One region of the Streptomyces sp. NPDC046925 genome, then DNA from elsewhere that is predicted to be linked to it. Evidence: riboswitches for the same ligand, from Rfam matches in the RefSeq annotation. Region 1 holds a riboswitch; the other holds the start of a gene.
What was found. A riboswitch is a leader RNA that binds a small molecule or an ion and turns the genes downstream of it on or off. The one in region 1 is predicted to bind S-adenosylmethionine.

Region 1 (7,627 bases):
GTGCCGCGGAGTCGCAGTTCGGCCGTCGCAAGCTGATCCGCAACACGATGTTCGGCGCGCTCGCGATGGTGCCGCTCTCGGGTGTCGTCCTGCTGCGTGACCTCGGTCCGCTGCCCGAGGACAAGCTGCGGCACACGCTGTGGTCCAAGGGCAAGCTGCTCGTGAACATGAACACGAACGAGCCGCTGCGTCCGTCGGACATCGCGGTCGGTTCGCTGACCTTCGCCAAGCCCGAGGGCCTGGAGGAGCACGATCACGACTTCCAGAAGGAGATCGCCAAGGCGGCCCTGATGATCGTCCGTATCCAGCCGGACGACATCAAGGACAAGCAAGAGCTCGAGTGGTCGCACGAAGGTGTCGTCGCCTACTCGAAGATCTGCACCCACGTCGGCTGCCCGATCTCCCTGTACGAGCAGCAGACGCATCACGTCCTCTGCCCGTGCCACCAGTCCACCTTCGACCTCTCCGACGGTGCCCGAGTGATCTTCGGCCCGGCCGGTCACGCGCTGCCGCAGCTGCGCATCGCCGTGAACGAAGAGGGCTACCTCGAGGCGCTCGGCGACTTCGCCGAGCCCGTCGGTCCTGCATTCTGGGAGCGCGGATGAGCACTACGACGACTGATACGCGTAAGAAGGAGGCGCCCGCCGGTGAGCGGGTCGCCGACTGGGCCGACGGCCGCCTGGGGATCTACTCCCTGGCCAAGGCCAACATGCGCAAGATCTTCCCGGACCACTGGTCCTTCATGCTCGGCGAGATCTGCCTCTACAGCTTCATCATCATCATCCTCACGGGTGTGTACCTGACCCTGTTCTTCCACCCGTCGATGAACGAGGTGGAGTACCACGGCAGCTACATCCCGCTGCAGGGCCAGCTGATGTCCGAGGCGTTCAACTCGACCATGCACATCAGCTTCGACGTGCGCGGTGGTCTGCTGATCCGGCAGATCCACCACTGGGCGGCGCTGATCTTCCTCGCGGCGATGTTCGTGCACATGATGCGCGTCTTCTTCACGGGTGCCTTCCGCAAGCCCCGCGAGGTCAACTGGGTCTTCGGCTTCCTGCTGTTCGTCCTGGGCATGTTCACCGGCTTCACCGGTTACTCGCTCCCGGACGACCTGCTCTCCGGTACCGGTGTGCGCTTCATGCAGGGCGCCGTCCTGTCCGTGCCGATCGTGGGCACGTACCTGTCGATGTTCCTGTTCGGCGGGGAGTTCCCCGGCGGCGACTTCGTGGCCCGGTTCTACTCGGTGCACATCCTGCTGCTGCCGGGCATCATGCTCGGCCTCGTGGTGGCGCACCTGATCCTGGTCTTCTACCACAAGCACACGCAGTTCGCGGGTCCCGGCAAGACGAACAACAACGTCGTCGGCATGCCGCTGCTTCCCGTGTACATGGCGAAGGCCGGCGGCTTCTTCTTCCTGGTCTTCGGTGTCATCGCGGCCGTCTCGGCGATCGCCACGATCAACCCGATCTGGGCGCTCGGTCCATACCGTCCGGACCAGGTCTCCACCGGAGCCCAGCCCGACTGGTACATGGGCTTCTCCGAGGGCCTGATCCGTGTGATGCCGGGCTGGGAGATCAACCTGTGGGGCCACACGCTCGTCCTGGGCGTGTTCATCCCGCTGATCATCTTCCCGCTGGTCCTGGTCGCGATCGCGGTCTACCCGTTCATCGAGTCCTGGGTCACCGGCGACAAGCGCGAGCACCACATCCTGGACCGCCCGCGCAACGTCCCGACCCGTACGGGCTTCGGCGTCGCGTGGATCACCTGGTACATGGTGCTGCTCATCGGTGGCGGCAACGACCTCTGGGCCACGCACTTCCACCTGTCGATCAACTCGATCACCTGGTTCGTGCGCATCGCGTTCTTCGTGGCGCCGGTCCTCGCGTTCATCATCACCAAGCGGATCTGCCTGGGTCTGCAGCGGCGCGACAAGGACAAGGTCCTGCACGGCCGCGAGTCGGGCATCATCAAGCGGCTGCCGCACGGTGAGTTCATCGAGGTCCACGAGCCGCTCAATCAGGAGCAGCTGCACACGCTCACCGCGCACGAGCAGTACGCGCCGGTCGAGATCGGCCCCGCGGTCGACGAGAACGGCGTCGAGCGCAAGGTGTCGGGCTCGCAGAAGCTGAGGGCCAAGCTCTCCAAGGGCTACTACGGGGAGGACAACCAGATCCCCAAGCCCACCACCGAGGAGTACAAGGAGATCACGAGCGGCCACGGCCACCACTGATCGAATGACACTCTGACCACAAGGTCGCCACGGCGAGAGCCCCGTCCCATGCATCCAGTGCATGGACGGGGCTCTTTGCCGTCCTGCGGGCTGGATAAGGTGTTCCTGTCCTATGGCTGAACGAACCCAGGAGCGGCAGATGAGCGCTGTGACCCCCGCAGGAGGCAACACCGCGGCGGCCCGTTCCTGGCCCGGTGTACTGAACGGGCTGCTCGAAGGGCGCGACCAGAGCGCCGCCGACACGGCCTGGGCGATGGACCGCATCATGCGGGGCGAGGCGACCGACGCGCAGATCGCGGGCTTCATGGTCGCGCTGCGGGCCAAGGGCGAGACCGTGGAGGAGATCTCCGGCCTCGTCCAGACGATGTACGAGCACGCCAACGTCATCGAGGTGCCGGGGCAGACCGTCGACATCGTCGGCACCGGCGGCGACGGCGCCAAGACCGTCAACATCTCCACGATGTCCGCGATCGTGGCCGCCGGCGCGGGCGCGAAGGTCGTCAAGCACGGCAACCGCGCCGCCTCCAGCGCGTCGGGCGCCTCCGACGTCCTGGAGAAGCTCGGGGTCAATCTGGAGCTGCCCCTGAAGCGGGTCGTCGAGGTGGCCGACGAAGCCGGGATCACCTTCTGCTTCGCCGTGAAGTTCCACCCGGCGCTGCGGCACGCCGGCGCGGCACGCAGCCAGCTGGGCATCAGGACCGTCTTCAACGCCCTGGGGCCGCTCACCAACCCGGCCAGGGTGCGGGCCCAGGCGGTCGGTGTCGCCGACGCGCGGATGGCGCCGATCGTGGCCGGGGTCTTCGCCGAGCGCGGGCACTCCTCCCTCGTCTTCCGCGGCGACGACGGGCTCGACGAGCTGACGACCACGTCGACCTCGCGGGTCTGGGTCGTACGGGACGGCGCCGTGCGCGAGGAGGCCTTCGACCCGCGGGACGTCGGCATCGACCTCGTCCCCGTGGAGGCCCTGCGGGGCGCCGACGCCTCGTACAACGCCGAGGTGGCGCTGCGGCTCCTGGACGGCGAGAGCGGTCCCGTGCGGGACGCCGTGCTGCTCAACACGGCGGCGGCCCTGGTGGCCCGCACGCCGGGCGAGGGCACCCTCGTGGAGCAGATCGGCGCCGGTATCGCGAAGGCGGCCGAGTCGATCGACTCCGGGGCCGCCAAGCAGGCCCTCGAGCGGTGGGTGGCGGCCAGCAACAGGTGAGTGTGGCGCACACCGCAGTCCGGATGCCGGACTGCGGTGTGCACCGGGAAGATCGTGTGGCAAGATGCTGCACAGGTCATGAGTGACAGCGATTAAGCCCCGGCTCGCTGTCCGGCAACCCTCCGTCCGTGGCGGGGTGCCCCGGGTGAAGACCAGGCCGTACGCAGCAAGGCGTATGGCAAGCGCGGACCCCTGCGAACACCCTGGGGTCCTGGTCCTCAAGGGAGCAGTCTCGTGAGCAAGCGAATGCGATAGGGCTTTCCGGCCCCTCTTCCGCACCCCCTTTTTCTCTTCGTCACTGCAGCGCCCTCTGTGCGTCCCTGCAGTGAACTCGCCTGCCTTCCCACGGGAGTTCGCCATGTCTGCCACCACCGCTGTCGCCGCCGATCAGACCGTCTGTGCCGCCCCGCTGCCCGTCCTCGGCCGTGACGTCACCGTGCCGCTCGTGACCGGCGGCGAGGTGACCTACGCGGCGCTCGACTACGCGGCGAGCGCCCCGGCACTGCAGCGCGTGTGGGACGACGTGGCCGCGTACGCGCCGTACTACGGAAGCGTGCACCGCGGTGCCGGGTACCTCTCGCAGCTCTCCACCGACCTCTTCGAGAACAGCCGGGTCACCGTCGCCGAGTTCCTCGGCTGCCGCGAGAACGACCAGGTCGTCTTCACGCGTTCGACCACCGACTCGCTCAACCTGCTGGCCGCCGCCCTGCCCGCCGACTGCCAGGTCTTCGTCTTCGAGACCGAGCACCACGCCTCGCTCCTGCCCTGGCGCGACGCCCGCGTGACGTACCTGAACGCGCCGCGCACCGCCGAGCAGGCCGTCGAGACCCTGGAGCGCGCCCTCGCCGACCGCGACCCCTACGGGCCCGCCCTGGTCTGCGTCACCGGCGCGTCGAACGTCACCGGTGAGCTGTGGCCGGTCAGGGAGCTGGCCACCGCCGCCCACGCGCACGGCGCCCGCATCGTCCTGGACGCCGCGCAGCTCGCGCCGCACCACCCCGTCTCCATCAGCGAGCTCGACGTCGACTGGGTCGCCTTCTCCGGCCACAAGCTGTACGCGCCCTTCGGCTCCGGCGTCCTCGCGGGCCGCTCCGACTGGCTCCAGGCGGCCGAGCCCTACCTCGCGGGCGGCGGCGCCTCGCGCAAGGTCGCGCGGCGCCCCAAGGAAGCAGGCGGCGGCGTGGACGTCGAGTGGCACGACACCGCCGCGCGGCACGAGGCCGGTTCGCCGAACGTCATCGGCGTGTACTCGATCGCCTCCGCGTGCAAGGCGCTGACCGAGGCCGGCTTCGACGAGCTCGTCGCCCGCGAGCGCCACCTCATCGCCAAGGTGCAGGACGGCCTCGCCGAGGTGCCCGCGGTGAAGGTACTCTCGCTCTTCGGCGACGACGCCCCGCGCGTCGGCGTCATCTCCTTCGTCGTCGACGGCTGGAACAGCTCGCACTTCGCCGCCGCGCTCTCCGCCGAGTACGGCATCGGCGTCCGCGACGGCCTGTTCTGCGCCCACCCGCTGGTGCGCACCCTGCTCGGCAGCGACCCGCAGACCCAGGGCGAGTGCGGTGCCCCCGAGGCCGCGCCCGGCGAGAAGTCCCTGAACGCGATCCGGGTCAGCTTCGGCGCGGGCACCCCCGACGAGCACGTGGAGCGCTTCGTGCGCGCCGTCAAGGAGCTGGTGGCGGACGGCGCGCGCTGGAACTACCGCACCGAGGACGGGCGCTGCGTGCCGGACACCAACGCCGCCTGAGCCTTCGTCCTGCCCTCCCGTCCTTTCAGGCGTGACCCCAGCACGATCATCCGCAGGGCACGCTCGGTCGCGTCGGTGAGGAACTCGCCGCCCCGCCCCAGCGCCTCGGTCAGCGAGACCGGCGCGGGCAGGATCGAGCTGTAGGCGTCCACGCCCACCGCCCGTACGTGGTGGGCGCCCTGGCCGATCGTGCCCGCGAGGACCAGGACGGGACGGCCGAACCGCTTGGCGCGCCGGGCGACTTCGGCGGGGACCTTGCCGCGCGGCGTCTGGTGGTCGAGGGCCCCCTCGGCGGTGATGACCAGGTCGGCGCGGGCCAGCCTCGCGTCCAGGTCCAGATGGTCGAGCAGGACGTCGAAGCGGGGCAGGAGCCGGGCGCCGAGGGCCGCGAGACCGGCTCCCAGGCCTCCGGAGGCGCCTGTTCCGGGGCCGAGGGCGAGGTCCGTCGTGGCGTGCAGGTCGCGGGTCAGGACGTGCGCCCAGCGGTCGAGTGCCGCCGCGAGCTGTTCGACCTGCGCGGGAGTGGCGCCCTTCTGCGGGCCGAAGACGCGGGCCACGCCGCGCTCGCCGGTCAGGACGTTGAAGGGGTTGCAGGCGACGCGGATCTCGGTGTCCTTCAGACGGGGGTCGAGCCCCGAGCCGTCGATGCGGCTCAGGCGGGTCAGCTCCCGGCCGCCGCGCGGGAGTTCCCAGCCGTCCGCGTCCAGGAGCCGGGCGCCCAGCGCCTGGAGTGCCCCCGCGCCGCCGTCCGACGTGCCGGAGTCGCCGCAGCCCACCAGGATGCGGCGGGCGCCCGCGTCCAGCGCGGCGCCGATCAGCTCGCCGACGCCGTACGTCGTGGTGGCACCGGGGTCGCGCAGATCGCGCGGGACCAGCGAGAGCCCGGCGACCGCGGCCATCTCGACGACCGCCGTGCCGTCCGGCAGGAGCGCGAAGTGCGTGCCGATCCGCTGGCCCACGGGACCGGTGGCGGGCAGCGCGACCAGGCGCCCTCCGCCGGTGGCTGCCAGGGCGCGGGCGGTGCCTTCGCCGCCGTCCACCAGGGGGATCAGATCGGTCTCGGCGTGCGGGACGACACGGCGTACTCCTTCGGCGATCGACTCGGCCGCGGACGGCGCGGACAGGGACTCCTTGAAGCCGCTGGGGGCGATGGCGAAACGGGTCAGCATGGGGTCTCCAGTGCGAACGGGATCAGCGGACGGGCACGCCGAGCAGCGGCCAGAGCGTGACGGCGAAGAGCAGGACGAGGGCCGCGGTCAGGGGTGCCAGGACCGCGGAGAGGCGCAGCAGGTCACGCGGGGTGTAAGTGGGGGTGCCGGGGATGTCGGCGAAGAGCGTGACGGGCTTCGCGGACGCGGGCAGGGTGTGGCAGAAGCCGGCGGCGGCCGTGGAGGCGAGCGCGGCGGCGACCGGGTTGACGCCCGCGCCGACCGCCGCCGCGACGACCAGCGGGACCAGGACGGACGAGCGGGCCGAGCGGGACTGCAGGACCAGGTGCGCGGCCGTGCTGACCGCCACGACGACGGTCAGGAAGAGCCAGGGCGGCACATCGAGGGGGACCCCGCCCACCAGCCACTTCGCCGCTCCCGAGTCGGCCAGGGCGACGCCCATCGCCATCGTCGCCGCCATGAAGAGCAGCAGCGCCCACGGCACGGTCTTGAGCGCGTCCTTCAGACGTACGGTCCCCAGGGCGGGGGAGGAGGCGACGACCGCGCCGATCAACGCGACGACCGCGGGCGGCACTTGGTGGAGCGGCCCGCTGCACCAGAGCGCGACGACCGTGGCGAGGAGGAGGGCACAGCGGGTCTCAGCGGGCTCCCAGGCCCCGGAGACCGGCTGCTCGCTGTGTTCCTGGATTTGCTCGACGGTGATGCGGACGGGGCCCTTGCGGTCCGCCCGCCGTGTGGTCGTCAGGAGGACGGCCTCGGCCGCCAGGTGGGAGGAGGCGACGGCGAGCGGCAGGCCGAGCAGCATCCACTGCGTGAAGCCGATCCGGTCGCCGGTGGCCTCCCACAGCACGGACACCGTGATCAGGTGGGCGCCCGCGCCGATCAGGGTGGCGACCGCGGAGAGCAGGATCACCGTCGGGAACAGCAGTGCGAGCATCACCACCAGTCGCTTCCGGTCGGCGAGGACCTTGGCGAGCGCGAGGAAGACGGGCAGCGCGAGCGCGGCGCGGCCCGACGTGGCGGGCACCGCGAACGCCGTCACGACCAGCGCGGCCGTGGTCAGGTGCGTCAACTGCCGTACGGTGCGGGCCCCGCTGACGAGGAAGGCCGCAGCCCGGCCCGCTAGACCGCTGCGGGCGACCGCGGCCGCGAGCACGAAGGCGCAGATCAGCAGCCAGACCGTCTCGTCGCCGAGGGTGCCGAAGAGCGTGTCGCTGCTGATCACTCCGGTCGCGGTGAGCGCGAGCCCGGCGCCGAGCGCGATGTACGTGTCGTCG
Region 2 (7,627 bases), on a different contig from region 1:
GGCGCGAGGGTCTTGCCGCGCTTCTCGCGCGGCCCGGGCAGGCCGTGATCGCGCTCGACTTCGACGGCACGCTCGCGCCGATCGTGCCCGATCCCGAGCAGGCCCGCGCCCATCCCGGCGCCGTTCCCGCCCTCGCCGCGCTCGCGCCGAAGGTGCGCTCCGTCGCGGTGGTCACCGGGCGGCCCGCGGGTGTCGCGGTGCGGTACGGCGGCCTTGCGGGGGTTCCCGGCCTCGAACACCTCGTCGTGCTCGGGCATTACGGTGCCGAGCGCTGGGACGCGGTTTCCTCTGCGGTTCATGCGGCTGATCCGCACCCCGGGGTGGCTGCCGTGCGGGCCGAGTTGCCCGGGTTTCTGGACGGGATCGGGGCGTGGCGCGGTACGTGGATAGAGGAGAAGGGGCGGGCGGTCGCCGTCCATACCCGCCGGGCGCGGGATCCGCAGGCCGCGTTCGAGGCGCTTCGTGAGCCTCTCGGTGAGTTGGCTTCCCGGCACGGGCTGATCGTCGAACCGGGGCGGCTTGTCCTTGAGTTGCGGCCGCCCGGTATGGACAAGGGGGTTGCCCTCGCGGAGTACGTCCGTGAAGTGGGGGCGGAGACCGTCGTGTACGCCGGGGACGACCTGGGCGACCTCCCCGCTTTCGCGGCGGTGGAGAAGCTGCGTTCTGATCAGGTGCGGGGGCTGTTGGTGTGCAGTGGCAGCTCTGAGGTCGCAGAGCTCGCCGAGAGGGCGGACCTGGTGGTGGACGGCCCCGAGGGGGTCGTGACCCTACTCACCTCGCTTGCAGCCCGGCTTCCCTGACCAGAAAGGCTTAGTCCCCAACCCCGCCCCTTCCCAAAAACTCGCTCGGCGCGAGGGCCTTGTGCGTACCGTCATCACCGGCTTCGCCGAGTTCGTCCTCAAACGCCGGACGGGCTGAATGGGCCGGGGGTCTGGGGGCGGAGCCCCCTGCGCGGCGCAGCCGCCAATGGATACAGCCGGGAAGGGGCGGGGTTGGGGATGAAAAAAGTCAGTTCCCCAGCGCCCTCAGCTGGTCCAGGAACCACTGGGACGGGGGGAGGGAAGTTGCCGCCGCAGCGAGCCGCTTCGTGCGTTCCGCGCGTTCCGCGAGAGGCATAGTCAGCGCCGAATGCAACGCCTCCGCAGTGGCCGTCACGTCGTACGGATTCACCACCACCGCATCCTCGCCCAGCTCCTCGTACGCCCCCGCCTCCCGGGACAGGACCAGCGCGCACCCCTCGTCGGAGACGACAGGAACCTCCTTGGCGACCAGGTTCATCCCGTCCCGGATGGGGTTCACCAGGGCCACGTCGGCGAGACGGTACGCCGCGAGCGAGCGGGCGAAGTCGTCCTTGACGTGCAGGACGACCGGCGTCCAACCCTCCACCCCGTACTCGGAGTTGATCTCGTCCGCGAGCCTCTGCACGGAGGCCGTGTAGTCGCGGTACACCGCGAGATCCTGCCGCGACGGATACGCGAACGCGACATGCACGACCCGCTCCCGCCACTCGGGCCGCGTGGCGAGCAGCTCGCGGTACGCCTGCAACCCCCGCACGATGTTCTTGGAGAGCTCGGTCCTGTCGACGCGGACCACTACCTTCCGGTCGCCCCCGATCTGCTCCCGCAGCGCGACGAGCCGCTCCTCCACGTCATCCCGCCGCGACCGCTCCCGCAGGAAATCCGCGTCGGCCCCGAGCCCGTGCACCCCGATCCGCGTCCCCGACGTACCGCCCAGGATCGCGACGCAGCAGTCGCTGAACGCGTCCGCCCACCGCCCCGTCAGGAACGCGGCCCGGTCGGCGCCCAGGATGCCGCGCAGCAGCTGTTCGGAGACGTCGTCCGGCAGCATCCGGAAGTAGTCGACCGGCGCCCACGGGGTGTGCGAGAAGTGGCCGATGCGCAGGTCGGGGCGGAGTTCGCGCAGCATCCCCGGCACCAGGGCCAGGTGGTAGTCCTGGACGAGGACCGCAGCGCCCCCGGCCGCGCTCTCGGCGAGCGCCTCCGCGAAGGCCCGGTTGTAGGTCTCGTACGACGCCCACTGCGCACGGAACTCCGGGCCGAAGGCCGGTTCGAGCGGCGTCTGGTACAGCATGTGGTGGACGAACCAGAGGACCGAGTTCGCGATTCCGTTGTACGCGTCGGCGTGCACCCGCTCATCGATGTCGAGCATCCGTACGCCGGGCTCGCCGACCCCGCGCCGCACGGCCTCGCGGTCGCCGTCGCCCAGGGCCGCGCACACCCACAGGGCGGCCTCGGAGTCGCCGATCGCGCTGAGCCCGGAGACGAGTCCGCCGCCGCCCCGCTTGGCCGTCAGCTCCCCGTTCTCCTCCAGGGCGTACGAGACGGGGCCGCGGTTGGACGCGACGAGGACCTGCGCTGCGGCGTGCTCGGAGACCATGTGCGCAACCTAGCCCTTCCGGGAAGGGCTCAAACGTACGGCTAGTTCCGTCTGCTCCGTGCCGCCGCCACCGCGAGCGCGCCCAGGACGCACAGGGAGATCGCGAGGCCCGCGTACAGCATCGTGTCCGAGTCGCTGCCGGCCTTGGCCAGCTCTCCCCGCACGGTCTGCTGCTCGTCCGCTCGCAGTGTCGCGCCGTGACGCACCTCCGCGGATGCCGCGGTCCCGGCTGTCGTGGTCGCCGCTGTCGCGAGCGCGGGCACGGCCGCTCCGCCGAGCAGTAGTCCCGCCATGAGGCCGACCGTGGCCACGGTCATGCCACCGATACGTCGCGCGCTTCCCCTTGCATGTCTTTGCCGCATAAGTGGGGAATGTAGACAAAATGCCCGGCGAAGAGCGGTTACGCCACGCGGCGGGCCGTGTACTCCGCGACCCCGGACATCGGCGGACGCTCCTCCGTGTCGACCGAATGGGTCCGCGGTTCGAACCCCTGCTCGCCCCGTTCGAACTGTATGAGCTCGGGGCGTACGAGATGGCCGCGCGCCAGGCGCAGCTGTGCCGTCCGGTAGATCGCCGCGGCCATCCGGCCGAGCGCCTGCCCGTCCTGGTGGCGGTGCTTGCGCACCCCGACGTCGACCTGCGCGAGCGCGTCCAGGCCCACGGTGTGCAGCGCGTCGACGAGCAGCCCGAGCTCCACGCCGTATCCGACGGGGAACGGCAGCCGCTCCAGGAGGGATCTGCGCGCCGCGTACTCCCCGCCCAGCGGCTGCACGAATCCGGCGAGTTGGGGCCAGTGCATGTTGAGCAGCGGGCGCGCCATCAGCTCGGTGACCCGGCCGCCCTGGTCGTCGGTCCCGGCCAGCGGGCGGTCGTACATCGCCTTCACGAAGTCCACGTCGGGCTCGGTCAGGAGCGGGCCCACGATCCCCGTCACGAAGTCCGCCGAGAACTCCCGCAGGTCCGCGTCGACGAACGCGACGATGTCGCCGCCGGTCACCAGGAGCGAGCGCCACAGGACCTCGCCCTTGCCGGGCACGGCCGGGATGCGCGGCAGGATCTCGTCCCGGTGCACGACCCGCGCGCCCGCCGCCCCGGCGACCTCGGCCGTACGGTCGCGGGAGCCGGAATCCACGACCACGAGTTCGTCGACGAGGGGGGTCTTCTCGATCAGCTCGCGGCGGATCTCGGCGACGATCTCGCCGACCGTCTCCTCCTCGTCGAGCGCGGGCAGGACGACACTCACCGAGGCTCCCGACGCCCGTTTGGCGGCGACGAGCGCGCTGAGCGGGCGGTCTGCGACGGACCAGGAACGCCTGGTCAGCCAGCGCTCGGCCTCTTCCAGCACGGGTGGCTCCTCCTGTGTGTGACCTACATGTGATCCATCTCGCGGTTCGGACGACTATCTCAAGGGTCCAGGCCGTCGGTTACAGTCTTGAACAACGCCGATGACCATCGCATGCCGGGGTCATCGCGCGACAAATGCCCCGGGCCCCTGAAGCCCGGCGCCATACCGCTCATCCAGAGGGGCAGAGGGATACGGCCCGTTGAAGCCCCGGCAACCATCCCGCCGACCGCGCACGCGAGGTCTCGGTGGGGAAGGTGCCAATTCCGTCTCGCGGCGAGATGCGTCGCGAGGAAGATGAGGAGAAAGGGCCTCGCCTCCATGGCTGCGCAGACTGTCGCAACGAACGACACCACCACCTCCACCACGACGTCCACGGGTTCTGTGGACCTCGGCCCCGCGTCCGGCCTCTCCTGCCGCGAGTGCGGTGAGCTCTACGCCCTCGGCCCGATCTTCGCCTGCCAGGCCTGTTTCGGCCCGCTCGAAGTCGCGTACGACCTGCCGACCGGTGACCCCGAGGCGCTCCGCAAGCAGATCGAGTCCGGCCCGGACAACATCTGGCGCTACGCCCCTCTCCTGCCCGTCCCGGCGGACGTCGCCGAGAAGCCCAACCTCAACCCTGGTTGGACCAAGCTCGTCAAGGCCGACAACCTCGCCCGCGAGCTCGGCGTCGAGCAGGGCAAGCTGTTCGTCAAGGACGACTCGGGCAACCCGACGCACTCCTTCAAGGACCGCGTCGTGGCGCAGGCCATCGAGGCGGCCCGCGCCTTCGGCTTCACCACGCTCTCCTGCTCCTCCACCGGCAACCTCGCGGGCGCCGTCGGCGCCGCCGCGGCCCGCGCCGGCTTCCGCTCCTGCGTGTTCATCCCGCACGACCTGGAGCAGGGCAAGGTCGTCATGGCCGCGGTGTACGGCGGCGAGCTCGTCGGCATCGAGGGCAACTACGACGACGTGAACCGCTTCTGCTCCGAGCTCATCGGCGACCCGCTGGGCGAGGGCTGGGGCTTCGTGAACGTGAACCTGCGGCCGTACTACGGAGAGGGCTCCAAGACCCTCGCGTACGAGATCTGCGAGCAGCTGGGGTGGGTCCTTCCCGACCAGCTGGTCATCCCGATCGCGTCGGGCTCTCAGCTCACGAAGATCGACAAGGGTCTCAAGGAGCTCATCAAGCTGGGGCTCGTCGAGGACAAGCCCTACAAGATCTTCGGCGCCCAGGCCGAGGGCTGCTCGCCGGTGTCCACCGCCTTCAAGGCCGGGCACGACGTCGTGCGCCCGCAGAAGCCGGACACCATCGCCAAGTCCCTCGCCATCGGCAACCCCGCCGACGGGCCGTACGTCCTGGACATCGCGCGCCGTACGGGCGGTGCGGTGGAGGACGTGAACGACGAGCAGGTCGTCGACGCGATCGAGCTGCTCGCTCGGAGTGAGGGGATCTTCGCGGAGACCGCCGGGGGTGTGACGGTGGGCGTCACCAAGAAGCTGATCGACGCCGGTCTCATCGACCCCACGCTCACCACGGTGGTCCTGAACACCGGTGACGGGCTCAAGACGCTTGACGCTGTCGCCGAGACCTCTCAGGCGACCGCGACGATCAAGCCCAACCTTGACGCGTTTCGCGCCGCGGGTCTTGCCGGTTAACCGCCGTAGGGCCTGAGCCTTGTTTCCGGCTGCGGACCGTCGTGGCTGGTCGCGCAGTTCCCCGCGCCCCTGACGGGGCGCCCCACGCCCCCGAACTACCGAGGTGATCCCCATGAGCGTGAACGTTCGTATCCCCACCATTCTCCGCACCTACACCGGCGGTCAGTCCGAGGTCGCCGCCGAGGGGGCGAACCTCTCCGAGGTCATCGCCGACCTGGAGAAGAACCACGCCGGTATCGCCGCTCGCGTCCTGGACGACCAGGGCAAGCTGCGGCGCTTCGTGAACGTCTACGTGAACGACGACGACGTCCGCTTCGAGCAGGGTCTGGAGACCGCCACGCCGGACGGCGCGGGTATCTCGATCATTCCCGCCGTCGCCGGTGGTTGATTCTTTAAAGAAATACCCTGCGTAATCGGCTTTGCCCCCTCCGCGAGAGAAGTGGAGGGGGCAATTCCATGTGGTTGAGCGCGGTACAGTTGGGAAGCAAGCTTCCCCGTTTGTGCCGAGCGCATATACGAAGTCGCCCCGAGGCCGACCAGAAGTAGCCAATGTGCACTGCCCATTTGCCCCTCTCGCGGCATTTGTCCGGCCCGACTTGCCCTGAACTCCGGTAAATCCTCCGCATATTTCCGATCAGGCGTGCCCAGAATTCTCGTCTGATTGACCTGTTGCAGAGGGCAGTTGGACAGATACATTCAGCCGCGGTCGACGCGTTCCGGCGCACGCCTCCACAACCCATTGGGGGGGTGAGGTCTGACCCGGGTCCGCGAAGTGCGGGTCCGTGCAAGGGCCAGTAATAGGGGAGTTAGGCATGGCTCAGGGCACCGTCAAGTGGTTCAACGCGGAGAAGGGGTACGGCTTCATCGCGGTCGACGGTGGTGCGGATGTATTCGTCCACTACAGCGCGATCCAGATGGACGGCTACCGCACCCTTGAAGAAGGTCAGCGAGTTGAGTTCGAGATCTCGCAGGGCCAGAAGGGTCCGCAGGCGGACATGGTCAAGCTCGCCGTCTGATCTCGGCGCGATCGGCCAGCGACTTAGCGAGTGACGAGGGGCCCGTATCCCGACAGGGGTACGGGCCCCTCGTGCGTCCGGCCGTGCGCCCCGCACCGCGCCCTGGACGCGCCCCCCTCGTACGTCCGGGATCCACCAGAGGCGCTTGCACTCGTAGGGGTCGAGTGCTAATCATTGGGCTTAGCACTCTCCGAGTGAGAGTGACAGAACTTGGATCGGGTCGGTGAGGCCCGCACGCCGGGTGGGGCAAGGAACCACAAGGCTTGCAGGCCGTCCGTCGCGGGCACCGATGCGATCCGGAGCATGCCACCCCTGTCCGGGAGGACCACTTCACATGGCCAAGATCATCGCGTTCGACGAGGAGGCACGGCGCGGCCTCGAGCGCGGCATGAACCAGCTCGCCGACGCCGTCAAGGTGACCCTGGGCCCCAAGGGTCGCAACGTCGTCCTCGAGAAGAAGTGGGGTGCCCCCACGATCACCAACGATGGTGTTTCCATCGCCAAGGAGATCGAGCTCGAGGACCCGTACGAGAAGATCGGCGCCGAGCTGGTCAAGGAGGTCGCGAAGAAGACGGACGACGTCGCCGGTGACGGCACGACGACCGCGACCGTCCTGGCGCAGGCGCTGGTCCGCGAGGGCCTGCGCAACGTAGCCGCCGGTGCCAACCCGATGGCCCTCAAGCGTGGCATCGAGAAGGCCGTCGAGGCCGTCTCGGGCGCCCTGCTCGAGCAGGCCAAGGACGTGGAGACCAAGGAGCAGATCGCTTCGACCGCCTCCATCTCCGCCGCCGACACCCAGATCGGCGAGCTCATCGCCGAGGCCATGGACAAGGTCGGCAAGGAAGGCGTCATCACCGTCGAGGAGTCGCAGACCTTCGGTCTTGAGCTTGAGCTCACCGAGGGCATGCGCTTCGACAAGGGCTACATCTCGGCGTACTTCGCCACCGACATGGAGCGTATGGAGGCGTCGCTCGACGACCCGTACATCCTGATCGTCAACTCGAAGATCTCGAACGTGAAGGACCTCCTTCCGCTCCTCGAGAAGGTCATGCAGTCCGGCAAGCCGCTGCTGATCATCGCCGAGGACGTCGAGGGCGAGGCCCTGTCGACCCTGGTCGTCAACAAGATCCGTGGCACCTTCAAGTCCGTCGCCGTCAAGGCGCCCGGCTTCGGTGACCGCCGCAAGGCCATGCTCGGCGACATCGCCATCCTCACCGGTGGCACCGTCATCTCC

Region 2: it holds a riboswitch for S-adenosylmethionine, as region 1 does, so the genes downstream of both, thrC (threonine synthase) here and ABZ906_RS15255 (aminotransferase class V-fold PLP-dependent enzyme) in region 1, are expected to answer to the same signal.

The regions. Positions count from the first base shown of each region.
Region 1 covers NZ_JBEYWZ010000003.1:442,200-449,826, reverse strand. Annotated here, with positions in the region: gene ABZ906_RS15270 (Rieske 2Fe-2S domain-containing protein) at 1-605, shown strand, start outside; gene ABZ906_RS15265 (cytochrome bc complex cytochrome b subunit) at 602-2,233, shown strand; gene trpD (anthranilate phosphoribosyltransferase) at 2,373-3,437, shown strand; SAM riboswitch class IV at 3,512-3,628, shown strand; gene ABZ906_RS15255 (aminotransferase class V-fold PLP-dependent enzyme) at 3,796-5,181, shown strand; gene ABZ906_RS15250 (glycerate kinase) at 5,133-6,350, opposite strand; gene ABZ906_RS15245 (SLC13 family permease) at 6,373-7,627, opposite strand, start outside.
Region 2 covers NZ_JBEYWZ010000007.1:337,987-345,613, reverse strand. Annotated here, with positions in the region: gene otsB (trehalose-phosphatase) at 1-800, shown strand, start outside; gene ABZ906_RS28465 (trehalose-6-phosphate synthase) at 1,009-2,397, opposite strand; gene ABZ906_RS28460 (hypothetical protein) at 2,439-2,714, opposite strand; gene ABZ906_RS28455 (glucosyl-3-phosphoglycerate synthase) at 2,798-3,742, opposite strand; SAM riboswitch class I at 3,909-4,043, shown strand; gene thrC (threonine synthase) at 4,061-5,377, shown strand; gene ABZ906_RS28445 (MoaD/ThiS family protein) at 5,490-5,765, shown strand; gene ABZ906_RS28440 (cold-shock protein) at 6,190-6,393, shown strand; gene groL (chaperonin GroEL) at 6,728-7,627, shown strand, end outside.